4 regions of the Lentibacillus sp. L22 genome follow, and region 1 is predicted to be linked to each of the others. Evidence: riboswitches for the same ligand, from Rfam matches in the RefSeq annotation. Region 1 holds a riboswitch; each other region holds the start of a gene.
The links. A riboswitch is a leader RNA that binds a small molecule or an ion and turns the genes downstream of it on or off. The one in region 1 is predicted to bind S-adenosylmethionine.

Region 1 (7,909 bases):
AGGTATTACAGGGCAGGCACTTTGAATTGAAATCCTTTGATAAAATTGATAAGCTATGAATAGGATTTAACAATATTTCAATTAAGGGGATGGAAGTTCAGATGGATTTTAATCTATTTATGAATGATGTAGTCGATGCTGCACGCAGAGATATCGTCGAAGCTGGATACGAAGAATTGAAGAGTCCAGAACAAGTAGATGAGGCACTCAACCGTAAAGGGACAACGCTGGTAATGGTTAATTCAACTTGTGGTTGTGCCGGTGGTGTTGCTCGTCCAGCTGCTGCAAACGCCATTCATTATGATAAACGACCAGATAATCTGGTAACTGTTTTTGCCGGACAGGATCAGGAAGCAACCGAGCAGGCCAGAACCTATTTTGAAGGATATCCGCCTTCATCACCATCGTTTGCTTTTCTAAAAGACGGAAAAATTGTGACAATGCTGGAGCGTCATGATATTGAAGGTTTTACAGCGATGGATGTAATGGGTAAACTGCAGCATATTTTTGATGAAAATTGTGAAGAAGTATAAAAACTTCAATATCTTTTTGAGGCTGTCTCATGGATTTACGGGTCAGCCTCATTTTTGGTCAATAATGTAAATGTTCGCTTGTTAAGGGAGCTTTGTATCGTGAAAATTGGCTATCGGACCATTAAAACAGCAATAGGTACACCGGTTGCGATTACGCTTGCTCAATTGGTTGGTGTAACTAATTATGTATCTGCGGGTATTTTAACGATGCTGTGTATTCAGCCATCAAGAAAACGATCCGTCTTAAGTGCGTGGGATCGCTTTTTGGCATGTACATTAGCACTCATTTTCTCTTTTGTATTTTTTGAAACAATCGGCTATAATCCAATATCAGTGGGAATTATGCTGTTACTGTTTATTCCCGTTACCGTACTTCTAAAAGTATCACAAGGTATTGCCACAAGTTCGGTTATTATTTTGCAGTTATATGGTGCCGGGCATATTACTGTACGATTTATTTTCGAAGAGTTCTTACTGATATTGGTAGGAGTTGGCGTTGGATTACTGGTTAATTTATATATGCCTAGTTTGGAAAAAAAGTTAAAACGAATGCAGCGAAAATTGGAAAAAAACTTTCAAACGATTCTTATGGAAATTGCCTCGTACATACGGGATAGAAATGAATCATGGAGTGGAAAAGAAATTACCGAGGTAGAACATATTCTAGAAGAAGCGAATGACCTTGTGGAACGGGATATGGAAAATCATTTACTGAGACAGAAGCACCCCTATCAGGATTACTTTATCATGCGGAAAGAACAGTTTGAAGTTTTGCGGCGAATGCTTCCGCTTGTCACCAAACTGCCAAATACCGTAACTATTTCGGAATCGATTGCCGACTTTTTTGAGAAATTATCCCAATCCGTCCATCCTGAGAATACGGCAGAACTGTTTTTGGATGAACTGGAAAACCTCAAGAAAGAGTTTGACGAAGAACCACTGCCAAGGACACAGGAGGAATTTGAAACAAGGGCAAACCTGTTTCGATTGCTGCATGATATTGAAGACTATTTAATATTGAAAAAGAAATACAAGGCAAGCGATGTGGACAAAAATAAAAAGACTGGTACCGACCAAACAGGCCGGTAGTCCAGTCTTTGGAATATTGCTATAAAAACATGGCTAGTCCAGTTGTAAGTGATGTTAAAAGCATGGCGAGTATCATCAGGTAGACAATAAGTTTAAAACGTTTTTGTTGTTTTGAGTGTTTCTTTTCCGTTGGTTTTACCTGTTTGTTTTTTGGTTTTCGTACCACCAGTATTCCTCCCTCATTGGCGAATCCTACCTGTATTTTATCGTTAAAAGTTGGTTAGGACAAGTGTAAACAAGATGAAGGGAGAAAATTGCATGGAGTTCCATCAAGTGGCTATAAGATTTTTACAAATGTAGATAATGATAATCTGAAAAGTAGAGGAAGTGTAAGGTAATGGTTCAAATAAATCAAGATCGTCTAGTAGAAGAATTTATGGAATTAGTGCAGATTGATTCGGAAACAGGTCAGGAAAGTAAAATAGCAGAGGTCTTAAAACAAAAGTTTACAGACTTAGGTCTTGATGTTGTAGAAGATGATAGTAAGTCAGAGACAGGACATGGTGCAGGAAACTTAATTTGCCATTTGGAAGGAACAAAGGACAATGTGGATACGATTTATTTTACATCACATATGGATACAGTTGTCCCTGGAAATGGTGTCAAACCCTCCATTCAGGATGGATATATTGTTTCTGATGGAACAACCATTCTTGGCTCTGATGATAAAGCCGGACTAGCGGCTATCCTGGAAATGATTCGTACTTTAAAAGAAAACGAGATCGAACATGGTGATATCCAATTCGTTATCACGGTAGGAGAAGAATCCGGTTTAGTTGGTGCAAAATCCTTGGATCCGGCAATGCTTAAGGCGAAATACGGCTATGCAATTGATAGTGATGGTACGGTAGGGGATATTGTTGTTGCCGCACCTACGCAGGCCAAAATATTTGCGGTCATGAAAGGAAAGACTGCCCATGCCGGGGTTGCACCGGAGAATGGTATATCGGCCATCACCCTTGCAGCCAAAGCGGTTGCAAAAATGCCTTTGGGCCGAATTGATGAAGAAACGACTGCCAATATTGGCCGATTCGAAGGTGGAAAACAGACGAACATTGTTTGCGATTATGTGGAAATATTAGCGGAAGCACGCTCGCTAGTTCCGAAAAAGATGGAGGAACAGGTGGCGAAAATGAAAGAAGCATTTGAATCAACGGCGAACGAACTTGGAGGCAGTGCTGAAGTAAATGTGAAAGTGATGTACCCAGGTTTCAAGCAAACACAGGGTGATCAAGTTGTTGAAGTAGCTCGCAATGCTGCCAAAGCAATCGGCAGGGAGAGCAAATTGTTAAAAAGCGGCGGCGGTAGTGATGCGAACGTGATTGCTGGCTTTGGCATTCCAACGGTGAATTTAGCCGTTGGTTATGAGGATATTCATACGACCAATGAACGCATTCCTGTTGACGAACTGGTCAAAGTTACGGAATTAATCACTGCAATTGCTCAAGAAGCAGCCAAACAATAATAACTGGAATTTCACGAAAGAAGGGCTGGGATATTCCAGCCCTTCTTTCATATATGTTATAATGTTAGAAACAACAGTTCGCAAAGGGTGGATAACATGTCTCAATGGTATCCGAAAAACGGGCGGGTAATTTTCCATATTGATATGAATTGTTTTTATGCATCAGTTGAAATGGCTTATAATCCTAAGCTAAAAGGGAAACCGCTGGCAATTGCCGGAAATCCTGAGGAACGAAAAGGAATTGTGGTAACCAGCAGTTACGAGGCCAGGGAAAAAGGGGTTAAAACAACGATGACATTGTGGCAGGCACGCAAACTATGTCCCAATTTGATTGTCATGAGACCTAATTTTGATCGATATCGAACCGCTTCAACGGAAATGTTTAAAATGCTTGCTGCAATCACCCCGTTCGTACAACCGGTCTCCATTGACGAAGGTTATATGGATATTACGGAATGCGAACAGCTTGGCGATCCGATTACGATTGCTGAAAAATTGCAGAAACAAATCAAAAACGAGCTGGATTTACCTTGCAGCATTGGCATTGCGCCAAATAAATTTTTGGCAAAAATGGCCTCCGATATGAAAAAGCCAATGGGGATTACCATTCTTCGTAAGCGTGATCTTCCTCAGAAGTTATGGCCACTTCCAGTTGGTGAAATGTATGGCGTTGGGGAAAAAACAGCCCGTAAATTAAACGCGATTGATGTCATAACCATTGGTGATTTGGCCCGTCATGATGTATACCGGCTTAAACAGGTTTTGGGAGTTAACGGAGAACGATTACAAAACCGGGCTAATGGCGTGGATCCAAGGCCGGTTGATCCAGATGCTGTTAATGAGTTTAAAAGCATTGGCAGTTCACAAACATTACCTGAAGATACGACCGATGAAACAGAAATCCGCAAACTGATGCACCAGCTTGCTGAAAATGTGGAACGCAGGATGAGACGAAAACAGGCAGCAGGAAGCAGTGTTCAAATCATGATTCGCTATCATGACCACAAAACAATTACCAGAAGCAAAAAACTGCAAACATATATTGAGACAAAAGAGGATATTCTTCAAGTTGCCAATGAATTATTTCAAAAACACTGGAATTTGGAGCCAATCCGTTTGCTTGGTATAACGGTTCAGGATGTGGATGAGAAACAAAATATCGCCTACCAACTGGATTTATTCACGTATGAGCAGGAAGCGGAAAAGGAAAAGCTCAATAAGGCAATTGATGAATTAACCACAAAATACGGCAAAAACCCATTTAGGAAGTTGACGAATCTTGAAAAGGATGAACAACCACATACAAGTTTTCAAAAGGATTTTCTGGATGATTACAAGAGATAAGTGCTCACATCATTATATATGGTGTGGGCTTTTTTGTGGGGATCAAGCATAAAATGTATGTGGGCTGCGTATTTTATGTTGACAATCCCTACCAGTATTGTTAACATTAAAACCAATCAACAATTAAAGATTCTTATCAAGAAAGGTGGAGGGACTGGCCCTGTGATGCCTGGCAACAGACTGTGGCAGTACTGTGCTAATTCCTGTGAACGTGTATGTGTTCAGAAGATAAGAAGGAGCCATATGTGATTAAATGTGGTTTACCCTCTTCTTGTCTTAAAGGAAGAGGATTTTTTAGCTATTTAATCATAAAAAGGGGGAGACGGAGCATGAACATTAAGGAGCAAAACAATATTCTTGAATCGATTTATTCAGAGCTGGATCAGAATTTGGAGGAAATTATCGGTTGGAGAAGGTATATGCACCAACACCCGGAACTTTCATTTCAAGAAGAAAACACTGCTAAATTTATTGAAGAAAAACTGATCGGATTCGGACTGAAGGTAAGGACAAACATTGGTGGTAATGGACTCATCGGCATTTTGGAAGGAAATCAACCCGGAAAAACAATTGCATTGCGCGCAGATTTCGATGCCTTGCCGATTGAAGATCAAAAGGATGTACCATATAAATCATTAAACCCTGGTGTCATGCATGCATGCGGTCATGATGGTCATACCGCTGCTTTATTGGGAACAGCTAAAACCCTCAGCAAGTATCGCCGGTATATAAATGGTACGATCATCTTCATTTTCCAACCTGCTGAAGAGCTGCCTCCCGGGGGAGCAAAATATATGATAGAAGAAAATGTACTAGATGGCGTAGACTACGTATTCGCTGCACATCTTGCATCTGACATTCCATTGGGGAAAATTGGTGTAGGGGCAGGATATAAAGCAGCTGCAGTCGACAAATTTGAAATTACAATTGAAGGAACTGGAGGCCATGGAGCAAGGCCACATCAATCCAATGATCCGATTGTTATTGGCAGTGATATTGTCAATGCCTTGCAAAAAATCGTCAGCCGGAGAGTCGATCCATTAAAATCGGCGGTCGTCACGCTTGGTGTGTTTCAGGCGGGAAATGCATTTAACGTTATCCCTGAAACTGCACGATTGGAAGGAACGGTACGTACATTTGATGAAAAAGTAAGAACGCAAGTGAGCGAGCAGATTTATTCAATTGTAAACGGCATTGCAGCCGGTTTTCAGGCAACAGCGAAAATAGATTATTTATTTGGTTATCCAGCATTGTATAACCATCAAACAGAAACGGAAACAGTCAAAAAGCTATTAAGTGAAACTTTTTTAGAGAGTTCGGTTGTTGATCTTGAAACAGGCATGGGTGCTGAAGATTTCTCCTACTTTCTATTAGAAAAACCAGGTACATACTTCCGGGTTGGTTCACGAAATGATGATGAAAGCACACATTTCCCACATCATCACCCGAATTTTGATATCGATGAGCGGGCGTTGTTGAATATTGAAAAGGCATTTACGAAAATTGTTTCTTATTATTTGTTTTAAATATGAGCGATGAACATGGGGGAGTGTGATGAAGGTTTACAAATCATTGCAAATCATATTACGTTTAATAATCTCATTAGTCATTATTGGTTTAATTGGCTGTTCAAAGGATAGTAACAGTCAGAATGCAGATAAAGAAACAGACGGTACCCCGGTTAAGGGAGGAGAGCTGAATGTGGCGATCGGATCTGAGCCGGATTCCCTTGACTGGATGTATATTTCTGCGACTGCCACAAGAGACATCGCTTGGAATATGTTTGAAACTCTATTTGCCTTAGATCAGGATTTTGGTGCAAAACCAATGATTGCAAAGGACTATAAGCTTAGTGATGACGAAAAGACCTATACTATTCAGTTGCGTAAAGGGGTGAAATTTCATAATGGCGCCACCGTGACAGCTGATGACGTTGTTGCCTCCATTGAACGTTGGGAAAAAGTATCCTCTGTCGGGAAGATTACTGGTAAATATATTAAGCGAGTAAAAGCGATTGATGCGTATACGGTTGAAATTAAATTAAAGGAAATTTACCATGCTTTTGTTTCCGATATGACTGCTCCAAAATCAGCCTTGATTGTCATACCTGAGGAAATTGCCAACGAAGCAGATGATAAGCCGCTTAAGCAGAACCAGCTTATTGGAACTGGCCCATATCAATTTGAAAAATGGGATAAAGGAAATGAAATTGTTTTAACCCGGTTTGATGATTACACAGCTCGTGAAGAAACAGATTGGAATGGTTTAACCGGAGAGAAAGTGGCTTACCTTGATAAACTTAATTTTCAAATTGTGAAAGACCCACAAGTAATGGTAAATGGATTAAAGACAGGAATATACGATTATGTTGAAAGCATTCCAGCCGATTTGTTTGATGTTATTGATGCTAATGCAGAATTAGACCCGGTTACCTACATGAATGGGTATAACATTATTTCAATGGATAAAACAGAGGCTCCGTTTGACGATATTAAGGCTCGTCAGGCGCTTCAATACGCATTGGATAAAAAGTCAATTGCTCAGGCTGCATACGGAAATGAACAATTTTATAGTTTTGATGGAGCATTATTTGATCCGGAACAAGGGGAACTTTATTCAGATAAAGGAATAGACAACTATTTAGCTTATGACAAGCAGAAAGCAAAAGAACTGCTTAATGAGTCAAATTATAATGGGAAGACGCTGACCATTTTATATTCCAATGACACAGCGGAGTATGAGAAGATTGCGCAAATTGCCAAACAACAAATGGAAGAAATAGGATTTAAGGTGAAGTTAGAACCTTATGAATGGGCGACCTATCTGGAAAAATGGATGGATCCATCGAATTGGGATTTAGTTGTTATTGGTTGGTCTACCCGGTTTTCTCCTAGTGAACTTGGTATGCTGGAGTTAAATGCGGCAAGAAGCGGCTGGTATACAAGCGAACGCTGGGAAGAATTAATAAATCAGTGGGGAACGGCCAAATCAACGGAAGAGAAACAAGAAATTTTAGGTGAAATGAATCAAACCATATATGATGAACTACCATTTATAAAAATTTCTAATGTGAAGCGGTTTGACGCCAAAAGTAATAAAGTTCGTCATTTGGAGAACTGGGTTGGACCTCGTTTTTGGAACACCTGGAAACAAATGGAGTAGAATGTAACGGAGGTCCCGTTTATAACGGGCTTCCGTTTTACATAACTACAAGATAATGACGAAATTTTAGTTCACGTATTAAATTTTAATACATAAGTTAAATGGTGGGATTACTTTTGTTTTTGAACCCTAATTGCGAACTCGTTACTGTATATTTTATCGATAAAAGACGCTTTTATACTGTGTGAAAAATATAAAGAGGTATTGGCTTAAAAGTACAGAAGAGAATAAAAAATTATAAGGATGATAGATAGTTTTATAGAATTACTGATAAGGTGTAAATGGGGGATTACCGTGAATATCAAAAAATATAATC
Region 2 (7,909 bases), on a different contig from region 1:
TTCCCGGTCTTGCCCCCATCACCAGCACCCGGTCAGACAGTTTAATCGCTTCCCGGATACTATGGGTCACAAAAATAACCGTTTTTTTCGTTTCCAGCCAAATTTTTTCGACCTCGTCTTGCAAGACACTTCTCGTTTGCTCATCCAATGCAGCGAACGGTTCATCCATTAACAAAATTTGCGGATTCATGGCCAATACTCTGGCAATCGCCACACGCTGCTGCATTCCGCCAGAAAGTTCGTGTGGATAATGATCGGGAAATTTGCTGAGCTGTACCATTTGCAAATATTTATTCGCGATTTGTGATTGCTCCTGTTTACCGAATTTTTTTCGTAACGGGAACATGACATTCTCTTTGACACTTAGCCAGGGAAATAAAGCTGCCTCCTGAAACACCACCCCCCTATTCGGATCTGGTCCAATAATATTGTTCTTATCCAGGAAAATCGACCCTGATGTAGGTGTTTGCAGTCCGGCGATCAATGACAACAATGTCGACTTGCCACACCCGGACGGTCCGAGTAAAGAGACAAATTCCCCTTCATTGATGGTCAGTTGAATATTGTTTAATACAAGTAATGGTTCATTTTGTTTTTTTTGAAATTGTTTGGATACCCCATCGACATGTAATTCCACCCTGTAATGCCCCCTTTTTATATAGTCTATAATTCTGATAAAATTAGTAAGTTTAATGGGAATTAAAATGATTGTAGCATGGTTTTTATATTTTTCCAATAGGTGACTCGCCTATTTTTCAAAAAAACAGATAAAAATACTGTGAATTTGCTTGAAAAATTGATATTATAGAGTAAACCACTAGGAATTAAAGGGACAAGGAAATGATTCGGATCTGATTGAAATGCTGTTATTGATCGAGTTTGCACCTGGCTCGATCGAGTTTTATATGCTCTCGATCAACTTTGCATCTGGGTCGATCAACTTTCATGCGCTATCGATCAACTTAGCGCCCAGGTCGATCAACTTTCATGCGCTATCGATCAACTTTGCATTTGGGTCGATCGATGTAAAGCGTATTTTTTCAGTGATCCCGAAAAGTTCTTCTTATTAGCACATTGTGTAACTAACTTGAATTTCAACCATACTAATTCTAGCTTTGATGACTCGGTACTACTGGTGGATGAACCCCTTCAGCAGTTACATGCCAACAAAAATTCATGGATAAGGGAGTGACTTATGAATGAAAATCGCACAGGATATGACACAATTAATTGGGGATACACCCGTTGTGAAATTAAATAAAATTGTTCCTGAGGATGCAGCAGATGTCTACGTAAAATTGGAACAGTTTAACCCAAGTAAAAGCGTTAAGGACCGGGCAGCGTATAATATGATTAAAGTTGCGGAGGATCAAGGTGCCCTGAAGCCTGGAGCAACCATTATTGAACCAACCAGTGGCAACACGGGAATCGGCCTGGCCATGAATGCCGCGGCAAAAGGATATAAGGCCATTATGGTTATGCCGGATAACAGTACCGCAGAGCGAAAAAATATCTTGAAAGCGTACGGAGCCGAGGTAGTCCTCACCCATAGCGAAGAAAAGATGCCCGGTTGCATTAAAAAGGCTCTGGAACTACAAAAGGAAATTCCGGGAAGCTTTATTCCACAGCAATTTGAAAATGAAGCAAACGCCGATATTCACAGGACAACTACAGCGCTGGAAATTTACGAACAAATGAATAGCAAACTCGATGCATTCGTTTGTACAGCAGGAACCGGTGGAACAATTACCGGTACTGGGGAAGTTTTGAAAGAAAAAATTCCCGGGCTGACAATCACTGTTGCAGAACCTAAGGGATCCCCTGTCCTGTCGGGTGGCAAACCAGGCAAACATAAACTGGTTGGCACAAGCCCCGGATTTGTGCCGAATATCTTAAACACCGACATCTATGACGAAATTATGCAAATCGAGGACGAAGATGCCGTTAACATGTACCGTCAATTACCGCAACAGGAAGGGATTTTTATCGGTCTGTCCGGATCTGCTGCGGTGTATGCAGCCATTGAAGTTGCCAAACGATTAGGCAATGGAAAAAAAGTACTATCCATGGCGCCTGACAGCGGTGAACGTTACCTGAGCATGGACTTGATTTAATTAGGAATAGGGGCGTTCTTCTGTCCAAGCCAAAGGGAGAGCAAATGTTTATCGGCGATTTTTTTATCGTTTATCAACAATTCAACTACATTTATCAGCGGTTTTTGCGATTTTATCGACGAATAGGCGGTTTTCCAATTTATGGTGGGCGTCGAACCTGTCCTCGTGTCCCATTTTCGCTTGACATTTGATTAAGTTGCCCGTATAGTATGTATTAATAATTGAATAAATATTTGAATTTATTCTTATCCAGAGAGGTGGAGGGACTGGCCCTGGGAAACCTCAGCAACAGGCGTATGTACTGTGCTAATTCCAGAAGCGTAATGCTTGAAGATAAGAAATGCTTAAACACACGGTGCCAAGCCTCTTCTTATCGACAGTAAGAAGAGGCTTTTTGCTACCATATAATTTAAAATCCAAGTATACAGGGAGGAAAACAAAATGACGAAGCGTAGTTTGGAACAACGGTTAAAAGAAGGTACGGTTATTGCCGGGGAAGGATATTTATTTGAACTGGAGCGCAGGGGATATCTGCAGGCGGGCTCGTTCGTTCCAGAAGTCGCACTGGATAATCCAGAGGCATTAAAACAAGCTTACCGCGATTTTATGAATGCGGGATCAGATGTGGTACTGGCTTTTACCTATAATGCCCACCGTGAGAAAATGCGCATTATAGGTAAAGAAGAATTGTTGGAGCCATTAAACCGGAGTGCTATCCGCCTGGCAAAAGAGGTCGCCAAGGAACATCCGGTTGAAGAGGCGCTTGTCGCCGGAAATATTTCCAACACGAATATCTTTGACCCGAAAAATCCCGAGTCACAGGAACTAGTCCGCAGCATGTTTGCGGAAATGGTAACTTGGTGCAAACAAGAAGGGGTCGATTTCATTAATGGCGAAACATTTTATTATTATGAGGAAGCACTGATTGCATTGGAAGAAATCACTAAACAGGGCTTACCAGCTGTTATCACCTTTGGATTAATGGGCGAAAACATCTTGCGGGATGGCTACACGGTGGAAGAGGCCTGCAAACTTCTTTCCGAAAAAGGTGCACTCGTCGTTGGGATGAATTGTTTCCGTGGACCAAATACGATGCAGCCATACCTTGCCAACATCCGTCATAACGTTGATGGATATGTTGGAGGACTGCCAATCCCATACCGGACAAATGACGAACATCCGACCTTCTTTAACTTGCCAGATGGTGGGTGTAGTTGCCACTTACCATTGGAAACAACTTTCCCAACAGCACTTGATCCGCTCTATCATAATCGATATGAACTGGCGGAATGGGCCAAAGAGGCAAAAAGCATCGGCATCAATTATATTGGTTTATGCTGCGGAGCTTCACCTGCCATGTTGCGGGCAGTAGCGGAGGCAGCTGGCGTGGAAACCGTTAATTCCAAGTACTCCCCTAATATGGAAAAACACTTTTTATTTGGGAATGATGAGACATTGAAGAAGCATAATTTGGACTATCGGTTAAAGGCTTAACGGAAACTGAAAAACGTGAAAGGTCAGCCCCTCCCCGATTGGTGAGGACAGGCTGACCCTATTTCATCATTTAATATGCGTGGTAATGGGTAGTTATTTTATTTTCGCACCTGTCCATTCCCATAAATATAAAATTTACTTGATGTCAATGCACGCAATCCCATTGGTCCACGCGCATGCAGTTTTTGTGTGCTGATACCGATCTCCGCTCCATAGCCAAATTCAGCACCATCGGTAAATCTGGTCGAGGCATTATGATAAACAGCAGCTGCATCAACCAGCTGTAAAAATTGCTTGGCATGCTCGTTATCTTCCGTAATGATCGCCTCCGAATGTTTCGTGCCATAATGATTAATATGCTCAATCGCTGCTGTACATGAGTCAACCTGGTTCACACTGATACAAAGACCAAGATATTCCGTATACCAGTCTTCTTCAGTTGCGGGTTTTGCTTGGGAAAAGGCTGCACATACCGCTTCATCCCCATGGATCTCCACACCATTTTCAGCCAGCTTTTCTAACAGGCTTACACCGTTTTGCTTCAGCCACTTTTCATGAATGATTAGTGATTCAATCGCGTTACAAACGGATGGGCGTTGTAGCTTGGCATTTAAGACAATCGCTTCAGCCATCTTAGGGTCAGCTGCTTCGTCAATATAAATATGACAGTTACCAGCACCAGTTTCGATGACTGGTACAGTGGATTCACGTACAACGGTATCAATTAAATTCTTACCGCCGCGAGGGATTAGCACATCCAGGTAATCATTTAAATGGAACAATTCTTTGGCTGTTTCCCTGCTTGTGTCCTCGATTAACTGTACCGCATCAACCGGCAAAGCACTGTTGGCAAGTGCATGGCGAATGACTGCAACAAGTGCCTGATTGGAAAATTTAGCGGAAGAACTTCCTCTTAGAATAACAGCATTTCCGGTTTTTAACGCCAGGGTTGCGGCATCGACTGTTACATTTGGTCTTGCTTCATAAATCATCCCGACGACACCGATCGGAACGGATTTCTTTTGCAGTTGCAGACCGTTTTCTTTTTCAATGATCTCCAGCGTTTCTCCAAGCGGATCTTTTTGTAACACTAATTGCCGGATGGCCTGTGCCATATCGTTTACTCTGGCTTCATTCAGCATGATTCGATCAAGAATGGCATCAGACAACCCTTTTTCTTTCCCTTGTTCAATATCTCGTTCATTTTCCACCAGGATGACCGACTTTTCACCCAAAAGCTGATCGGCAATTAATTCCAACGCTTGATTCCGTTCTTCAGTCGTTGTACCTGTCAATGCAAAACTTGCTTTTTTGGCAGATTGCCCTTTTTGTCTAACCTCATTCACAAAATCCCCTCCCCTATTTTTGGTGTCTTGACCCAGCCATCACGATGAATCACCTCGACAAATGGCACAATGGATGTCTTTCCTTCAATGACTTGTTGCAGTTCTTCGGATGAACAGTTTACCTCGCCTTTTCCGAGCAAACCTCTGGAACCATAGACCTCTACCACATTTCCTTTTTGAAACGATCCGCTCAACTTGAAGACTCCAGCAGGTAATAAACTTTTTCCGTGAAAGAGAATCGCTTCTTCGGCTCCCTGGTCAACGTAAATGTTTCCCACTGCTTCCGAGTGCAAGGCAATCCATTGTTTTCTTGTGTTGATCGATCTTACGGAATGACTGGTAACATAGGTGCCATCCCCATTTCCATCTAACACTTCCAGCAGTTTGTTTTTGCCTGCTCCCCGGCCAATAAACACGGGGACACCGAGTGAAGTTGCTGTTTTCGCTGCTAGCAGTTTGGATCTCATTCCACCCGTCCCCACGTTGGATCCTGCTTCACCGGCATTGGCTAACATACCCTCAGTAATCGTATCCAGCATATCAACGCGTTTCGCTTGGAAATTGGTGTTTGGATTGGCATCATAAAGCCCGTTAATATCGGTCAAAATCATTAACTGATCAGCATGTACAAAGCCACTGACAAGTGCGGATAACATATCATTATCACCAAAGGTCAATTCTTCTGCCGATACCGAGTCATTCTCATTAATAATTGGTACCATCCCTCGCTCCAACAGTTCTTCCATCGTTGCGAAGGCATTCCTGTAACGCTCCCGGCTGGAGAAATCACTGCGGGTTAGTAAAATTTGTGCCGGTGTCAGGTGATAGTGAGCAAATCTTTCCATATAGGATTGGATTAACAGACTTTGCCCAACTGCTGCTGCCGCTTGTTTCCCTTTGATCGTCACTGGTCTTGTGAGATAACCCAATCCGGAAAAACCTGCCGCGATTGCTCCGGATGAGACAAGTATTACCTCGTGACCAGCTTTTCTAAGTGCAGCAATGGCGGCCACATGATCAGCCAATTTTTCATGATCAATTTGCCCTTTATTATTGGTTAACGAACTACTGCCAATTTTTACCACAATACGTTTTTTGCTCATTCGATTACACCTACCCTTGAACATCCTTTTTTGGAATACAAAAAACCCTCCCGTCCTTAAAAAATAAAAGGACGAAAGAGTTTATACTTCCGCGGTACCACCCATTTTGAATGTTTGCACATCCCGCTTTTCTTCAATAACGCTGAAGGGGGCGCCCATGGATTAGATGGGACTCGGAAGGCAGGTTCTATGACTTGACGGTGACGAAATCTCCCAGCTTATCAATCTCGCTCTCTAACACCCCAGGGGTCATATACTAATCCTTCGTTGACGTTCTTTATTATTATTTCTATTATGAACAGGAACCTTCTCCATGTCAAGAGCAGGGCGCAATGTTCTTCATATTCCCACTAATCCTGATCAACGACCTCGTTTTCCATCTTCCCGATCTGATCAATTTCCAAGGTTACCACGTCCCCTGCTTTAAGAAATTGTGGCGGATCCATCGCAACCCCGACGCCATTCGGTGTACCCGTCATAATGATATCCCCCGGTTCCAATGTAATAAAATCGCTGATAAACTCAAGCAAAAACGGAATATCAAAAATTAGTTTGTTTGTATTAGAATCTTGACGTTTTTCGCCATTCACAAACGAGCGAATAGACAGGTTATGCGGATCACGAATGTCGTCTGCGGTTACCACCCATGGTCCGATTGGTGTGCTTCGATCATGTGTCTTACCCTGCAGCCATTGTGGGGTTCGTTTTTGCAGATCCCGTGCTGACGTATCATTGCCAATTGTGTACCCCGCCACATAATCCAGGGCTTCTGCTTTCGTAATCTGTGATGCTTCCTTTCCAATCACAACCGCTAATTCCACCTCATAATCCAGTTTATTGGTAACCTTGGCCTTTTCAATTGCGTCTTCAGGGCCAATTAATGCATTTGGAAATTTCGCAAACAAGACCGGAATCTCCGGGATATCACTTTTCATTTCCGCTGCATGATCCGCATAATTTTTGCCAACGCAAATAATTTTGGACGGTTGGGAAATCGGTGTACCTAAGTTCACTTCTTGTCGATCATATAACTTCATCTCATCTGTATGTACGGATATATACTCATAGGCCTTTCGCGCTTGATTCAATGTAAATTCACCCATGGAAAAAAAGTCATTCGGATCGGTGGGAAGCAGGTTTTCCAATACCCTCAGTCTGCCATAATCATGATTGGATTGTAATAACGCCCGCAATCCTTCCTGTAAGTCTGCTACTCTGCCATCAATCATACAACCGATTCGATACGCACCTGGTTTGTTGTTAAACTTATAGCTTACTAATTTCATTTCAACCACCTCGTTAATTATTTACGATATTCAGTTTGGCACGCGTTACCCGCATCAAAATGGACATGATTAAGGATCAGCCTTTATACTGGTATTAAAAACAATGGAGGTAAAAATAATGGAAAACTGGGAACGGCAAGTGGCCCGGATTTTAGGAGTGCCAACTACCGATATCATGGAAAATTATTATGGAAAAAACCAAGCCAATGCATTACAGGTCAACGAAGAACAGCTTCTTACATTCTATGATTATTTACGTGACGAACTGGCCTTTCCTTTTGCGGCAACTTATCAAACAAACGGCGTATCAACTCAAACTTCTGCAATTACCTGTATCAAGCTGGAACCGGAAATACAGGTAGATGTTTCGTACGGGATCAGGATAGAATGTGAAAAAGAAGGAGAAAAACTGATCCTGCCATTGACTGCGATCATCGCGGATAAGAAAGATACGAATTATTCTCCAATTCAGCTTTATCAAACATGGGTGCAGAAATACAAGTAAAAGGTTAGCCTGCTTGCCAAGTATCCTCTTTACTAGCCCTAATGTGAAAAACCATTTCTTC
Region 3 (7,909 bases), on a different contig from region 1:
ACCTTTGTGATGACGATGAATATGCGAACTGGTGTAAAAAACGTATCGCCCATCTATTTACAAGCAGCACGAACGATGGGATCAAGTGGCTTCGATTTATTTTTAAAAGTTGTTGTACCAGCATCGATCCCGCATGCCGTAACCGGTGTTCGCCTGGCCTGGGCATTCAGCTGGCGAGCATTAATGGCAGCCGAACTATTAAGCACTGGTCCCGGATTGGGATATACTCTTTCCTACGCATCTGATTTCAATAATATGAGTTTGGTTATGGTATTATCATTATTATTGGGATCATTGGCTCAGTAGCAGATCAGCTGCTATTTCAGCGGATTGAAAACAAAGTACTAAAACGATGGGGGTTGGAAAAAGCAGCATAATAGATTTTAGGATGAACATCGAAAAAACATGATAACCACACAAAGAGAGGGGACTTTAAATGAGAAAGACGTTAACTGTTTTCGTCATTGGGGCGTTTTTATTGTTATTAAGTGCATGCGGCGGCAATTCCTCTGCATCTGGATCTTCTGGTGATAAACAGAAAATTGTCATCGGTTATTTTCCAAACTTAAATCACGCACCAGCAATGGTGGCTATTGAAAAACAACTATATGAAAAACAACTTGGTGATGATGTGGATGTAGAATACCAGACATTTCCGGATGGTGGAGAATTTATGACCGCACTGGCAGCCGGGGAAATCCAAGGCGGGCTTGTTGGACCGGGACCGGCAATGAATAATTACATTTCCGGAGTGGACGTTGAGGTAGTTGCAGGTTCATCGACTGGTGGAACCGTCATTTTATCCCGAAAAGACAGTGGTATCAAGACCGTAGATGATATTAAGGACGCTACATTTATTACTCCGGGTATAGGTTGTACACATGATGTCCAGTATGAAACCTATATGAAGGAAGCGGGGATTACCTCAAACCGAACTGGCGGCCAGATGAAACATGTTACTGGCAAACCAGCCCAATATACGACGATGTTTGAGAAAGGGGAAGTTGACATTGCCGCAGCTCCGGAACCATGGGGATCAATGTTGGAACTGAAGGAAGGGGCAAATGTTCTACTTGATTTCGATGAAGTATCGTTTGGAGAAACATTACCGGCCGCAGTGTTTGTAACTAGTTCTGAATTGAAAGAAGAAAATCCGGAATTGGTACAAAAAATGGTTGATGCCCATAAAGCTTCTATTGATTATATTAATGAGCATCAGGACGAAGCGATTGATATAACCATTCAAAGTATTTATGACATTACCGGACAAAAAATGGAACGTGATGTGATGGAAAGCGCCTGGAAACGCACGAATTTCGTGTATGACGTTGATGAAGATACGATTCAGGAATTTGGGGATTCTTCCTTCGATTTGCAGTTTCTTAAGGAACAACCGGATTTTAGTGCCTTCGTTGACAAGAGTTTTATTGAAGAGTAAAGCGTGAGATTACTAAAAAAATAACTACCGCCAGTCTAATGTTTGCTTGCCTGACTGGATAAACGCCAATATAAAAACAGCCTGCACCCAATGTTTGCAGGCTGTTAATTTTATTCTGTATTAACTGATGATAGGATCCGTCTGTCCTATTTTAAGAGAAAACCAGAACCGAAAGAAATTTCTCTTTATCCAAGTTGCGGTTCTTTGACTAAAGCGGATAATGCTTGTTTTAAATCCTGCTTTAAGTCATCTGCCTGTTCAATCCCAACAGAGAAACGTAATAACCGATCGTCTACACCTCGCTTCACCCGCTCTTCAATTGGAATGTCGGCATGGGTTTGTGTTGCCGGATAGGTAATAAAACTTTCCACACCACCTAGACTTTCGGCAAATGTAATTAATTGTAATTGCTGTAAAAAAGGATCTACCCAGTCACTTTGTTGGAGACGGAACGATAGCATACCACCTTTACCAGGATAAAGCACATCCACTACTTCATCCTGTTCGCGTAAAAAATGAGCAATGTCTCTGGCATTTTGCTGATGTTTTTCCATCCTTAGCGAAAGAGTTTTTAACCCGCGTATTAATAACCATGAATCAAATGGGGAAAGCACCGCCCCTGAGGCATTGTGAATGGTTGCTAATTGTTCACAAAGCTCGTTACCCTTTGCTGCCACCAATCCGGCCAACACATCATTATGCCCGCCGATATATTTGGTCGCACTATGAATCACAATATCTGCCCCCAGCTCCAATGGGCGTTGTAAGTACGGGGTGAGAAATGTATTGTCCACAATTAATAATAGCTGATGCTTTTTCGCTAGCTTGGCAATCTGTTTGATATCAACTTCCTGCATCAATGGATTGGTCGGTGTTTCAATTAAAATCGCCTTCGTGTTGTTCGTGATGAGACTCTCGGTTTGGCCCAGGTCGGTAAAATCACTATAAGACGTCTGAATCTGATAGTGATCGGCATAATGATCGAGCAGCCGGTATGTACCGCCATAGATATCTTCTGTTGCAATGAGTTCATCACCGGAATGAAACAGCGAAAACACTAGCTGAATTGCTGCCATTCCGGAACTACAGGCATACCCCTGATCACCCGCTTCCAGATTGGCGATACCTTCTTCCAATAGATAGCGGGTCGGATTTTTTGTCCGGGTGTAATCGTACCCGGTTGACTGGTTAAGCCCCCGATGTTTATAGGCGGTTGACAGATAAATAGGCGGATTAATAGCCCCTGTAGACGCATCACTGTTGTTTCCCAGTTGTGCTAATCTTGTTTCAATACTTCTCTTAGTCATCTCATCATCTCCTGGTAAAGAATAAAAACAGTCTCTACTTAAAGATAAGAAGAGACTGTTGCATTATCGTTAGCACTCTTCTTATCTTCAAGCATCACGCTTCTGGAATTGGCACAGTACCTGGGATTGTAATTCCGCAAGTCTGTTGCCGAGGTTTCCAAGGGCCAGTCCCTCCACCTCTCTGGATAAGAAACAATTATATAATTTTAAATATTAATCCATACAATACAATTTTCCGGTTGAAAAGTCAAGCAAGACAGACAATAAAACTACGCTGAAAAAGTGCAAAGGGATAGCTATCGATGTTGGGTTTGTTTCAGTCTTGATACCATCCCTGAAAACCTGAAAATTTTGGAAATCACCGATGAATTTCACCAATCCGCCGTAAAATTGGTAAAATCGCTGATAAAAGCACCAAAACCGCCGATAAAGTGAAACTACATTTGGGATCCTTATTGAGAGTTCATGCAGGGAAAGCTTTCCACACCGCAATTAGCCAGATAAGTGAGCAAAGTTAGACGCGCGCTCTTAGGGTTTTGTGATATGATGAAGGCAAAGGGGAGGTACATATGATATTTACGTCGATTGATTTTGAAACGGCGAATGCGAAACGGCATAGTCCGTGCGCGGTTGGGATTGTGGTTGCCAATGAACATGAGATTATCGATGAATACTATACGTTAATCAATCCGTTGATGGAATTTAGTTCATTCAATATTGAAGTACATGGAATTACAAGTCGTGATGTTGAAAACCAGCCAACATTTGCGGAAATTTGGCCAACTATAAACGAATACCTTACTGATCATCTGGTGATCGCCCATAATGCCAGTTTTGATATGAGCGTAATCCGTAATACGCTGGATTACTTTAACATGCCATATCCGTCAATGGATTATTTATGTACTGCAAATATTTCCAGAAGGGTATGGCCGGAACTAATGAATCATAAATTGAATACAGTCGCTGTTCATCACGGGATTACGTTTGAACACCACCACGCTTTGGAGGATGCCCGGGTCGCGGCAAAAATTTTTCAACAGGCAGTTGATCAGCATGGTGGTCTGCTGGACTCACTATTTGCCCACTGTAAAATGGAAAAAGGCCGGATTTTTGAGCATGGGTATAAGACACCGAGGATGAAACGATCCAAACAACCAAGACGAATTAATTTCTCACGTATGTAAATGGGAAAACGGTCCGTCACCCATGCTGGACCGTTTTTATCGTATATTCGACATAGGTCTTATCACATCACACTTCTAAAAAATGGGTTGATTCGCCAGCTTTTGCTGTTATCCGGAAGAGCTATTTATATTCCATTTTCAAGGCTTTGTTTGCATTCTTTAAATCATTCTGCAACAGTTTTTTCAAATCATATGCCGGATATTCACCCCTCTCAAACATATAGGCAAAGACATTCCCGTGTGTTTCAATCGCTTTTTGCAAATGTTTATTTAATGTATCTCGTAACACAGGGGTAGCTATTTCAGTGATGGAGGCACCATAATTCTTGACACAACTTTTTGTTAATACTAATAGGTCGCCAGCATAAAAACCGTCCCCAAGATTGCGAAAATCCTCTTCATCTTCCTCTGTTTCACGAGGTGCCAAGGAATAAAATTGAGTCAGTTCCTTCAAGTTATTTTCCATATCCTTAATGCATTGCAGATAAAGATTCCGCAGCATGTCATCGCTTACTTCTCCTATCGCATGTTTCAATTTCATTAACCCAATTGATTGAAAGGCAACAAGTTCATGTACTTCCAGTGTTTCATGCCAAGCGAGATGCTTTGGCCGATTGCGCTCTGATGATTCCATTGATTTATGTTCCTCCCTTTAAACTAGTCAATGTCACTATATTCATTTAAACCCGGGACGGTACAGGAAACCAGGATTTTGGGCGAATATCCGATTTAGAAACTTTGCTGTAATTTAGAAATTAAGCAGAACAAAAATTCAGGCTCTGTTCTGCTTATGCCAGAATAGGCCCCGTCCGGCTCCAGCGCCCAGCGGCTAGCAAACTTCAGGTTTCTTCCTACGATAAGTCAACATCGGTTCGTAAGTTAAAGGAAGGCCGACTAAGAACGGCCTTTGCGGCCAACGTCGGCATACCCCTTTTGCAGGGGCATGTTTCCTTTATCTCGTCAGAACCCTTCCAGTTTGTACGCCGCTAACCGGACGCTTGCACCTTTGTTTTTTATCATTGGAAAAACTGTGATAGTATAATAGTATTATAGTTCGAAAAAGTCATACTGATAAAAAGCTTTTTCGATTTTCCAAATTAAAGGGGAGATTACATATGAATTTAATGGAAGGATTACAGCAGGGACTTGCACCGGATCGCGTGACGAAAAATGAAACCGTATTGGAACAGCATAGCAGTGATGAATCCTATCATACACCACATTTGCCTGAAATTGTTGTTTTTCCGGAAACGGCCGAGGAAGTGAGTCGCGTTATTAAACTGGCAAACAAGTACGAGCAGACAGTTGTCCCATTTGGTGTTGCATCCAGCTTGGAAGGAAATGTTATTCCCTATGAATCGAGCATTGTTGTGGATTTTTCCTTGATGAACAAGGTTTTGGAAATAAGGGAAAATGACTTTCTTGTCAAAGTGCAGCCTGGTGTTACCCGTTCACAGCTTGATAAGGAACTAAAAAAGTATGGCATGTTTTTTTCTGTTGACCCTGGCGCTGATGCCACGCTTGGCGGGATGGCGGCAACAAATGCCAGTGGCACAACGGCTGTCCGATATGGGATTATGCGTGATCAGGTCCGCGATATGGAAGTGGTTCTCGCCGATGGATCGATCATTCATACAGGCAATCTGGCAGCGAAATCTTCATCTGGTTATCATTTAAATGGCCTTTTCGTTGGATCTGAAGGAACACTTGGCTGTTTTACCGAATTAACATTACGGGTTTATGGTATTCCGGAATATACGATGGCAGCCAGGGCTTCCTTTCACAGTGTTGATGATGCAGTAGAAGCGGTCACTGCCATTTTACAGGCGGGTGTACCGATTGCCCGGGTCGAACTGGCGGATGCCCAATCGATTAAACAAATGAACTGGTTTAGCGAGACTGAATATCAGGAAGTGCCAACCATCTTTTTGGAATTTCACGGAAATGAAGCAGGGCTTAAGCAGGATGTCGATTTTACCCGGGAGATTGTGATGGATCATAACTGTCAGGATATTGAGTTTGAAACCGATACGGCGGGCAGAAACCGGTTGTGGGAAGCAAGACATAACGTTGCATACGCCTATATTCACGGCAATCCCGGCAAGAAACAAATGGTAACCGACGTTTGTGTGCCAATTTCAGAGCTTGCAGGGGCAATAAAAGATGCCCGTGAAGCAGTGGAAACATCGGGACTTGACGGTGGAATTGTCGGCCATGTCGGTGATGGTAATTACCACATATTGTTAATGGTTGATGTAAATGATCAAACCGATATTGATAAAGCGAACATCGTAAACGAACATATTGTTAATTACGCCCTTGCTCGTGGTGGTACTTGTACAGGTGAACATGGTGTCGGGATCGGCAAACGAAAATATGCGAAAAAAGAACATGGCGCTTCATTGGAAGTCATGCGTGCGATTAAACAAGCACTCGATCCTAAAGGTATTTTGAATCCGGGGAAGGTTATTTGAAGGGTCAGTCCCTCATTACGATAGTGCGTTAAAGTGAATGGGGGACTTGCTCACGATTTTTGGTTATCGGGATGTTGTGAGAACCGCGTTTTATACTAAGGGGATACGAAATTAACGTGCTGAAGTGAGCAGTCATTGTTAGGCTAACGGGGTAAAAAATTGTCGAAAACACTTTAATGAAAAGTCGCTGAAATTTTGGGGAGATGGGATAAAATAAAAATGATACCTTGGAGGGTTTTAATGATTATGGATCGATGGTTTACCGTTCAGCAAATCGACGGTAATACGTACGCTATTAGCGAATATGGCCATTGGGAAAAAGTGCATTCATTCTTATTACTGGGAGAGGAAAAAGCGGCACTGATTGATACTGGTCTTGGCATTGATCATATAAAAAGAATAACAGACCAATTGACTGACTTACCGATTGATGTCGTTACTACCCATGTTCACGTTGATCATATTGGAAGTCATGGAGAATTTGAAAGAATTTATGTTCATGAAGGTGATCAAGATTGGTTAGTGAATGGAATCAGTGGCTTGTCCATCGATCAAATAAGAAAAAATATAAGCAGGGATATAACAATACCTGTGCCGGAAACCTTTAATCCCGATACATATCAACCTTTTCAAGGGGAACCGACAGGCTTATTAAAAGACGGTGATGTAATTGATTTAGGGAATCGAATATTAACTATCTATCATACGCCAGGGCATTCTCCCGGGCATATAGCCATTTTTGATGAGTCAAATCGATATTTGTTTACGGGAGATTTACTTTATGATGAGACACCAATATATGCTTTTTATCCGTCAACAAACCCTGTTGATTTGGTCAATTCACTGGAGAAAATAGCAGGGTTATCGAATGCCTCAAAGGTTTTTGGTTCACATCATACAGTAGGGCTCGATCCTGAAATTTTAAATGAAGTAAAATCAGCGGTCAAGTTTTTGAGAGAGAAAAAACTAATTAGATTTGGTACAGGAATTCATGAATTTAAAGGTTTTAGTGTGCAGTTTTAATAGTTTAACTTTAAAGCAAGGTTTGACCTTCATTCCTAAGAATATTCCGTTAAAGGGGTGTTTTAACCGAGACTAGAAGTAATTGTTATTAAAACAAGGTGCAGAATAGCGGAATAGGAGGATAGTCAATAATTCTATTTCAATGGTTATAAGAATTATTGGACCTTTGTGTTAAGGATAATATAAATAGAATTCAATAAAAAGGGGATAGGGGAATATGAAAACATTCAGTACACCAATTCGTTGGAACTTGAATAATCTTCAGTGTGGTCTTGACTTGGAAAAATTTAAAAATCATTTGGGTAGTATTAAAGAGAAACTGATGGAAATTGAGATAACACCAAATGACCTAAATGAAGATAAGTTGGTAACAATTTCAAGTATAATTAAACAGATTGAATCAGCTGAGTCGTTTTATTACTGTTTAACCGCAGAAAATATAGAACCTTCTATCCTAACATCATTAAAATCGAGCATCTT
Region 4 (7,909 bases), on a different contig from region 1:
GGTGCAATGATTGACGCGCGGGCTGGGGGGATGCCGCTCACCCGGATACGAGCAAATGGCTTGCGTTAAAATTCAGGACAAGATAAGCTTCAACTGTAATAAATATGCAGCACTTATTTAACAGGTACATAAACAATCAACTAAATAGTCATACAATAATAGGAATAAGGTTCCATATCGGTGCCTTATTTCATGTTATGAATGGTTATGAGAAAGGAGACAATCCTATTGAAACTTGTCGGAGTATCAGGAGCATTAGCCGGTGATAAGACATCCCTGGCTGTAAACGATGTGTTGGTTGCGGCCAAATTGATTGACTCATCTATACAGACGGAGTTGATTGACTTACGGGACTATGAAGTGGAATTTTCTGTGGGCGCCCCATTATCGGATTATAACGATGATACCTGGAATGTTGTGAATAAGATGCTGTCCGCCGATTTTTTGGTATTTGGCACACCCATTTATCAGGCATCCATTTCAGGAGCATTAAAAAACTTGTTAGACCTTTTTCCTGAAAATGCCTTTAAATATAAAGTAACCGGTATTGTCGCAACTGGTTGGTCCAATAAACATTTCTTGGTGCCGGAATATCAATTAAAGCCGGTCCTTTCTTATTTTAAAGGATTGATTCCAACAGGCAACGTCTTTATCCAAAATGATTCCTTTAATGAAGAAAGCGATGAAATTATTGATCGTAACGTTTCAGAAAGGATTAAAAAACTTGCCAATGAAATGATTTATTTGCAGCGAGGGATTAATAATAGATAGTCCCTTGTTTTTTTGTGATGGAAAAGGCTAACCGCGCGATTGATGCTCCCCTTAATTGGCTTCCAGATCCATTCGGTCAACTTTGGTCTTCCCCAATTAACTTTCAAATGAGTAATAAAAAAAGACGAACATTTGCCCCCTTTGATCTGAAGAAAAATTTTTCCGAAGTCTTATTTGTGAAGTAATCTTGTAGTTATCTTATTTCATACCCATGGTTGTCTTGATACGATGAATGTCGACTTTGTTTGCCCAGGTGTCATCCCGCACAAGTTCCAATTTTGCGGCATGGTCATCCAACGCCTCTTTCAAAGAACCAAATTCCTTTGCATTTGCAATTTTCATACCGTCAATTTCCGCTTTTAAATACGCTTGCCCGGACTGTAAAGCACGCAAAATCTGTCCATGTTCTTTTAGTGTTTCCCCTTGCATTTTCAGTGTTTGGTCAAACCCATCCATTCGCTCATCCGTACGATCAAATCGTTTATCCATGCCATCGAGCCTTTCTGCAATAGACTCCAACATTCCAATGATTTTGTCTTCTTTTTCCAACCGGTTCACCTTCTTTTATTCTTTTACTTAGTGTAACATATTTCCGATCCGCCAGGGGGAAATTTCATAGGTTGTAAAGACACACTACTATTTCACAAAAGCATCTATTTCCACATGCAAAAAGAGATGTTTAAAATGTCAATATACCGGGATATATTGACAAAGTCGCTGATAAACCCCGTAATTTTAGCAATCTACCTATGCACTATTTCTTCCCCTACAAAAATGTAATTCACCGCAATTTGAAAGAACATGCTTCTAAGAACTGTATATTTCCCCACCCATTGGTAAAAATACCCGTATACAAAAAATGCAGGAGGTATATATCATGACAGATAAGCGTGATAATGATCAGGATCCCAAAAAGGACAATCCGGAAAATCATTCAGGTGACCAACATGATGATGTTACACATGACCCCAGTCGCCGCCGCTTTCTCAAAAACAGCGGGATGGTAGCTGGCGGTGTGATTGGCGGGGGATTACTTGGCGGCTTTTTGACTAATCAGTTCACATCAAACGAAGAAGCGAAAACACCAAAAACACAATCAAAGAAAGAAAATACAGCTGACTATCAAAACGCGCGGCAATTTTTCCATCGCATCGGGGACTTCACGGTATTGGAAGCGGCCGTCGAACGAATTTATCCCAAGGATGATAATGGGCCGGGTGCAATCGAGCTTGGTGTACCCTATTTTATTGATAATCAGCTAGCCGGTCTTTGGGGCATTAACGGCAGAGATTACCGGCATCGCCCGTTTATTTATCAGAAAAAAAATCGGAGTAATGAAGGACAGGCCGATCAGTCTATGCTGGATCGCGGGCAGATTTTTCTCAATGGGTTGCGAAAAATGAATGATGAAAGTAAAAAACGCTTCGATACAACATTTGATAAGGCTGATGAAGATCAGCAAATTGAAATTTTACAGGACTTTGAACATAACAAAGTCAAGATGCAAGGTGTTTCTGCAGCTGATTTTTTCACCTTGTTACGGCAAGCAACATTAGAGGGGTGTTACGCTGACCCGCTATATGGCGGAAACAAAAACATGGACGGCTGGCGTATGAAGGAATTTCCTGGTTCCCAGCCATCGTACACTAATATTATTAGCAACGAGAAATTCGACAAAATCGAACCAATGAGCCTAAAGCAATATCAAGGACATTAATCAACATGACAAGGAGGAGAGAATATGGTCCAAAAACTCGATAAAGTGGATGCAGTTATCGTTGGCTCTGGTTGGGCAGGTGGTATTGCCGCTGCAGAACTTTCCAAAGCAGGTTACCAAGTTGTCGTGTTAGAACGCGGAGAGAACAAAAAGCAAGATGATTTTGTTGGTACCAAGGATGAATTAAAATATTCCATCCGCTATGATTTGATGCAGAAATTAAATAAGGACACCATTACCTCGAGAAGTAGTATAAACGATACAGCATTGCCCGTGCGCAACAATAGTCACGCCCGCATCGGCACAGACACTGGAGGGGCAGGTGTACATTGGAATGGCATTAGTTTCCGCTGGTTGCCATATGATTTTGAGATTTACAGTAAAACGGTGGATCGCTACGGCAAGGATAAAATCCCCAAAGATATGACCATTCAGGACTGGGGCATTACCTATGACGAATTGGAACCGTATTACGACAAATTCGAAAAAACTGCCGGTATATCCGGAGAAGAAAACCCAATCGGGCCCAAGCGTTCAGATAAATATCCGAATCCGCCGATGCAGGAGACCGCGGTTACCCGGCTGTATAAAAAAGCCGCGAAAGAACTCGGATATCATCCCTATCACATACCATCTGCCAACGTCACCAAGCAGTACACGAACCCGGACGGAGAAACCATTAACGCCTGTATGTATTGTGCATTTTGTGAGGAATATGGCTGTGACTTTGGTGCGAAGGCGGATCCGATTGTAACTGTACTTGCAACTGCCGAAAAGACTGGCAATTACGAACTGCGTAATCAATGCACTGCCACCCGGGTTACCCATAGCGGCAACCGGGCTAACGGGATCATTTATACCGATACCTCAACCGGTCAAGAATACGAGCAACCTGCTGACATTGTTGTGCTTGCCGGATTTGTTTTTACCAATAACCGGTTATTATTATTATCTGAGATTGGCGAACCATACAATCCTAAAACTGGAAAAGGTATCATCGGCAAAAACTTCACCGGCCATTTTTCCAATCTCTCTACCTATGTCGGTACCCGCGGCTTCTTTGAAGATAAAAAATTCAATTTGTATGCCGGTGCAGGTGCCCTGGGTACGACGATTGATGACTTTAGCGGTGATAATATCGACCATACCGATCTCGATTTTCTACATGGGTATGAAGTGCATTACTTCCAGACGGGAATGCGGCCGATTGCCAATAACCAAGTTCCAAAAGGTACACCAATCTGGGGGAAGGAATTTAAGAAAAATTCATTGCACTACACGAATCGCAATATCTTCCTGACCCCACAGACCGCATTTTTGCCGAATAAGAACAGCTACATGGACCTGGATCCAACGTACACCGATTATCTTGGCAATCCGCTGCTCAGAGTAACCTGTGAATACCAGGACTATGATATCAGCCGCACCCGTCACGGTATTAACACTTCCAAAAAAATCGTGGAAAAAATGGGTGCCGATATCGTGGATGTCGATGAAATTGATGATGATACGCAATTCGACCACAAATTTTATACCGATCATTTCTTCGGTGGCGCCATCATGGGTGATAGTAAGGATAATTCAGCAGTCAACACGTATTCACAGATGTGGGATATGGAAAACCTATTCGTTGTAGGCGGCTCTTCCTTCCCGCATAACAGTAATTACAATCCAACCGTTACTATCGGCGCATTCGCTTACCGTGCGACAGAGGGAATGATTCAGTATTTAAAAAATGGAGGAGGAATAGTTTCTTAGGAGAAAAGGGAATAAGTACTTTACTTGTTTGATCCATTGAATATATTTTATTGGCTTTGGGTCAGTGTATGTTACTTTTGTAAACATTCAAAAATCCCTTGACATTTAGTATCGTCACGTGTAACGTAAATATTAATAATTTAATATAATTTTTTCTTATCCAGAGAGGTGGAGGGACTGGCCCTTGGAAGCCTCGGCAGCAGACTCGGTATAGAGTACTGTGCCAATTCCAGAAGCGTCATGCTTGAAGATAAGAAGAGCGAACAACTGTGATCGTGAAACCTCTTCTTAATTCAAGAAGGGGTTTTTTGATTCCATAAAGGCCCCGCGTAAACTAGACAGAAAGGAGCGGTGTTGCAGGAATAGCTGAACCTATTGATTTTAACCATCACAAAAAAGAAAGAGGGTATATTACATGTCGATTACATTAACCAAAGCACCATTTAAAGCTGATCTTGTTGGCAGCTTGCTTCGTCCAGAAAATTTGCAGCAGGCGAGGAAGGCATACAAAGAAGGAAGCATCTCCGCTGAACAACTGCGTGAGGTAGAAACGAAGGAAATCAAGCGCATTGTTGACAAGCAGATTGAGGTCGGTTTAAAAGCCGTGAGTGACGGAGAGTTCAGACGCCGCTTCTGGCATACAGATTTCCTGGAACATTTAAATGGTGTAGAAGGCTATGTTCCTGAAACTGGATTCGTTTTTCACGGCGAGGAGGAAACGGAAAAGTATGATGTACGAAACATTGGCAAGATCTCGTTCAATCCGGACCATCCGTTTCTAAAAGACTTTTCCTTGTTTCATGACATTGTAGATGGCCGGGCAGTTGCCAAACAAACGATTCCAAGTCCTAACCAATTATTCAATCCCGGTATTCGCGATGAAAGTATCTATCCGGATATAGAGGAATATGCAGATGATATTATTCAAACCTACCGGGATGCATTACGGGCGTTTTATGATGCTGGTGTACGATACTTACAATTTGACGATGTGTATATTGCCGGTCTTTCGTCACCCGATATTCCGTTCAATGACGGTACATTTAATCGAGAACAATTAATTGATTTGGCATTGCGGGTTGTTAACGGCGTACTGGAAGGAAAACCGGATGATTTGTATGTGACAACCCATCTCTGTCGCGGTAATTATCGATCTAACTGGGCATTTGCAGGAAGTTATAAACGGATTGCACCCACATTATTTGCCAAAGAAAATGTCAATGGATTCTTTTTAGAGTATGACGATGATCGTTCCGGTGATTTCAAACCATTGGAATATATCCCAAATGGAGGGGCACAGGTTGTACTTGGCCTGGTCACTTCCAAATCTGGTGAGCTGGAAGATAAGGAAAAGATTAAAGCACGAATCGAGGAAGCATCACAATATGTACCGCTTGAACAACTAGCTCTAAGTACACAATGCGGATTTGCCTCAACTCATCATGGAAATAAATTAACTGAGGAAGATCAATGGAGGAAGCTGAAGTTTATTGTCGAGATCGCCAATGAAGTATGGGGTTTTTGATCATTGGTACAATCTCGAAATGTCTTCGGTTAAGGATATTCAAGGGTCTCTGTAGTGTTGTGGGGATAGTCTGGATTTTTATTAGGAACTTCCTAATGGAGGAGTTCCTTTTTTATTGAAAACATGCAATGAGCATACAATGACTGTTTCATATTTTCAGCTATCAAAAGAAACAAAAACAAACATCCCCCCTTGATGCTTGGGGGGGATGATCCTACCAGGAACGTATTGCTCCATCGTCCAAACAACCGGGACGAATGACACCTTTGATAAAGTTTTGGCTAGTTGGCAATGACACCAGATGAGCCAGCCATTGTTCCTTTTCCTTATCTGGAATCCTGTGGACAAAACTTTCTGCAGTAACCTGAAGAATCACATCATCGTCACTAATTCCAAAGTCCAAGGACCAGCCACCGGTTTTGGAAATTCGTCCAGACGTATCGGTTCGAATGATTTTATAATCGTCCTTTTCTTTATAGGAATCTAACACAGATGCATCCAAATAGATTGGTAGTTTTTCAAGCTGTCCATCCTTTAGCGCTTTTGAGAATAGCTGTTTTATGATTGGAACGTCACTCACACGAATGGTTTCTACCGCCATTGCTTTACCTCTCAACCGGTACGCCAACCATGCTTCCCCATTCGGTCCAGGAGCCGTCATAGTTGCGGACGTTGTCAAAGCCAAGTAACTCGTGAAGGGCAAACCATGTGTGAGCAGAACGTTCACCAATTCGGCAATAGGTGATAACATCTTTATCGGAAGTAATTCCTTTTGTTCCATATAATTCTTTTAATTCCTCTGGAGATTTAAACGTACCATCCTCATTCGTAGCTTGTTTCCATGGCACATTGGCAGCTCCTGGTATATGTCCACCGCGTTGAGCTGTTTCGGTCATTCCTGGTGGCGCAATAACTTCACCGCTAAATTCTTGTGGACTGCGGACATCTACAAGCGCTACGTTGCCATCCTTTACTGCAGCTAATACTTCAGGTTGAAGCGCACGAACAGACAGATCTGGATTTTTCGCCTCATATTTTACAGGGGTTACATTAGGTTCAGTTGTTACATATGGGCGTTCTTCAAGCTCCCATTTTACCCGGCCGCCATCCAATAATTTGACTTGTTCGTGACCAAAAATTTTCAACTGCCAGTATGCATATGCTGCGAACCAGTTGTTATTATCACCGTACAATACAATTAATGTGTCAGGGGTGATGCCAGAGTTTCCAAGTAATTCCTCAAACTGCTCTTTGTTTAAAATATCACGACGAACCTGATCATTTAACTGGGTCGTCCAGTTCCATGCGATTGCGCCTTCAATATGACCAGATTCATACGCGCTATTATCAACGTCCACTTCCACCAGTTGGACCTTGTCATCATCCTTATGTTCTGCCACCCACTCCGTTGTAACAAGTGCTTTATTCACAGTCATCAAAAAACCTCCTTTGATAAATTACTTTGCCTACAATTAAAATACCACTAAATTCATCGGAATACAATACTTGGAGTAGCATTTTTGCGAAAAGATTGAAAGGTCTCTCTGTAAACAAGAACATTTTGAAGATATTTTAATTATCTAGTGGGAGGCAATCACTGAACAATCATTTTCAAAATCTTAAATAACAACTGGTCTAGTTTCAGTTGCAGACGTTTTGGAATAGATAACGGATAACCGCTAATATCAGATGGTATGATCCATCCCTAACTTTTTCCACATTTATCACATATTCATCCCAACTTCTTCTTTTATGATAAACATGTAGCGTCGGAAATGGAAAACGGCACTTCAATACTGATAAAGAAAGTAGACGGTGAAAACATTGGAATTGTTGAGCATAAGAAGCCTAAGCCGTATGGTCGGAATCTCACTATATACGGCAGCGAATTGGATTGAGGATTTTGATGTTTATATCCCGAAAACGGAGGAAAGAGACGCCACTTATTACTACCCCGATGCTGTTGACGTGTTAAAACGTATAAAAAAATGGAAAGCCAAAAACTATGAAAATGCACAAATAAAAATCATGTTGGCCAATTACGCACTTCCAACCAATCAGAATCATGCAATGAAAGAAACACAGACAACACTGGATCATGGTAATGACAAGGAAAATATGTTAACAATCATGCAAAC

Region 2: linked by a shared signal. The riboswitch ahead of ABRT01_RS05845 (homocysteine S-methyltransferase family protein) and the one ahead of ABRT01_RS00145 (M20 metallopeptidase family protein) in region 1 are both predicted to bind S-adenosylmethionine.
Region 3: linked by a shared signal. The riboswitch ahead of ABRT01_RS05815 (methionine biosynthesis PLP-dependent protein) and the one ahead of ABRT01_RS00145 (M20 metallopeptidase family protein) in region 1 are both predicted to bind S-adenosylmethionine.
Region 4: linked by a shared signal. The riboswitch ahead of ABRT01_RS08720 (5-methyltetrahydropteroyltriglutamate--homocysteine S-methyltransferase) and the one ahead of ABRT01_RS00145 (M20 metallopeptidase family protein) in region 1 are both predicted to bind S-adenosylmethionine.

The regions. Positions count from the first base shown of each region.
Region 1 covers NZ_JBFNXI010000001.1:24,461-32,369, forward strand. Annotated here, with positions in the region: gene ABRT01_RS00120 (BrxA/BrxB family bacilliredoxin) at 102-533, shown strand; gene ABRT01_RS00125 (aromatic acid exporter family protein) at 633-1,622, shown strand; gene prli42 (stressosome-associated protein Prli42) at 1,642-1,788, opposite strand; gene ABRT01_RS00135 (M20/M25/M40 family metallo-hydrolase) at 1,960-3,087, shown strand; gene ABRT01_RS00140 (DNA polymerase IV) at 3,184-4,431, shown strand; SAM riboswitch class I at 4,562-4,666, shown strand; gene ABRT01_RS00145 (M20 metallopeptidase family protein) at 4,761-5,957, shown strand; gene ABRT01_RS00150 (ABC transporter substrate-binding protein) at 5,986-7,593, shown strand; gene ABRT01_RS00155 (ABC transporter substrate-binding protein) at 7,888-7,909, shown strand, end outside.
Region 2 covers NZ_JBFNXI010000008.1:40,347-48,255, forward strand. Annotated here, with positions in the region: gene ABRT01_RS05830 (ABC transporter ATP-binding protein) at 1-637, opposite strand, end outside; gene ABRT01_RS05835 (hypothetical protein) at 861-1,070, shown strand; gene cysK (cysteine synthase A) at 1,200-2,114, shown strand; SAM riboswitch class I at 2,357-2,454, shown strand; gene ABRT01_RS05845 (homocysteine S-methyltransferase family protein) at 2,556-3,608, shown strand; gene ABRT01_RS05850 (glutamate-5-semialdehyde dehydrogenase) at 3,707-4,954, opposite strand; gene proB (glutamate 5-kinase) at 4,951-6,057, opposite strand; gene ABRT01_RS05860 (fumarylacetoacetate hydrolase family protein) at 6,408-7,343, opposite strand; gene ABRT01_RS05865 (calcium-binding protein) at 7,462-7,848, shown strand; gene ABRT01_RS05870 (MBL fold metallo-hydrolase) at 7,853-7,909, opposite strand, start outside.
Region 3 covers NZ_JBFNXI010000008.1:31,925-39,833, reverse strand. Annotated here, with positions in the region: partial or broken gene ABRT01_RS05825 (ABC transporter permease) at 1-377, shown strand, start outside; gene ABRT01_RS05820 (aliphatic sulfonate ABC transporter substrate-binding protein) at 437-1,438, shown strand; gene ABRT01_RS05815 (methionine biosynthesis PLP-dependent protein) at 1,624-2,745, opposite strand; SAM riboswitch class I at 2,824-2,937, opposite strand; gene ABRT01_RS05810 (3'-5' exonuclease) at 3,315-3,932, shown strand; gene ABRT01_RS05805 (spore coat protein) at 4,054-4,566, opposite strand; gene ABRT01_RS05800 (FAD-binding oxidoreductase) at 5,048-6,406, shown strand; gene ABRT01_RS05795 (MBL fold metallo-hydrolase) at 6,647-7,429, shown strand; gene ABRT01_RS05790 (M3 family metallopeptidase) at 7,647-7,909, shown strand, end outside.
Region 4 covers NZ_JBFNXI010000014.1:27,458-35,366, reverse strand. Annotated here, with positions in the region: gene ABRT01_RS08740 (NADPH-dependent FMN reductase) at 229-771, shown strand; gene ABRT01_RS08735 (hypothetical protein) at 970-1,320, opposite strand; gene ABRT01_RS08730 (gluconate 2-dehydrogenase subunit 3 family protein) at 1,649-2,488, shown strand; gene ABRT01_RS08725 (GMC family oxidoreductase) at 2,513-4,246, shown strand; SAM riboswitch class I at 4,400-4,503, shown strand; gene ABRT01_RS08720 (5-methyltetrahydropteroyltriglutamate--homocysteine S-methyltransferase) at 4,662-5,771, shown strand; gene ABRT01_RS08715 (hypothetical protein) at 5,986-6,372, opposite strand; gene ABRT01_RS08710 (sulfurtransferase) at 6,377-7,207, opposite strand; gene ABRT01_RS08705 (MerR family transcriptional regulator) at 7,587-7,909, shown strand, end outside.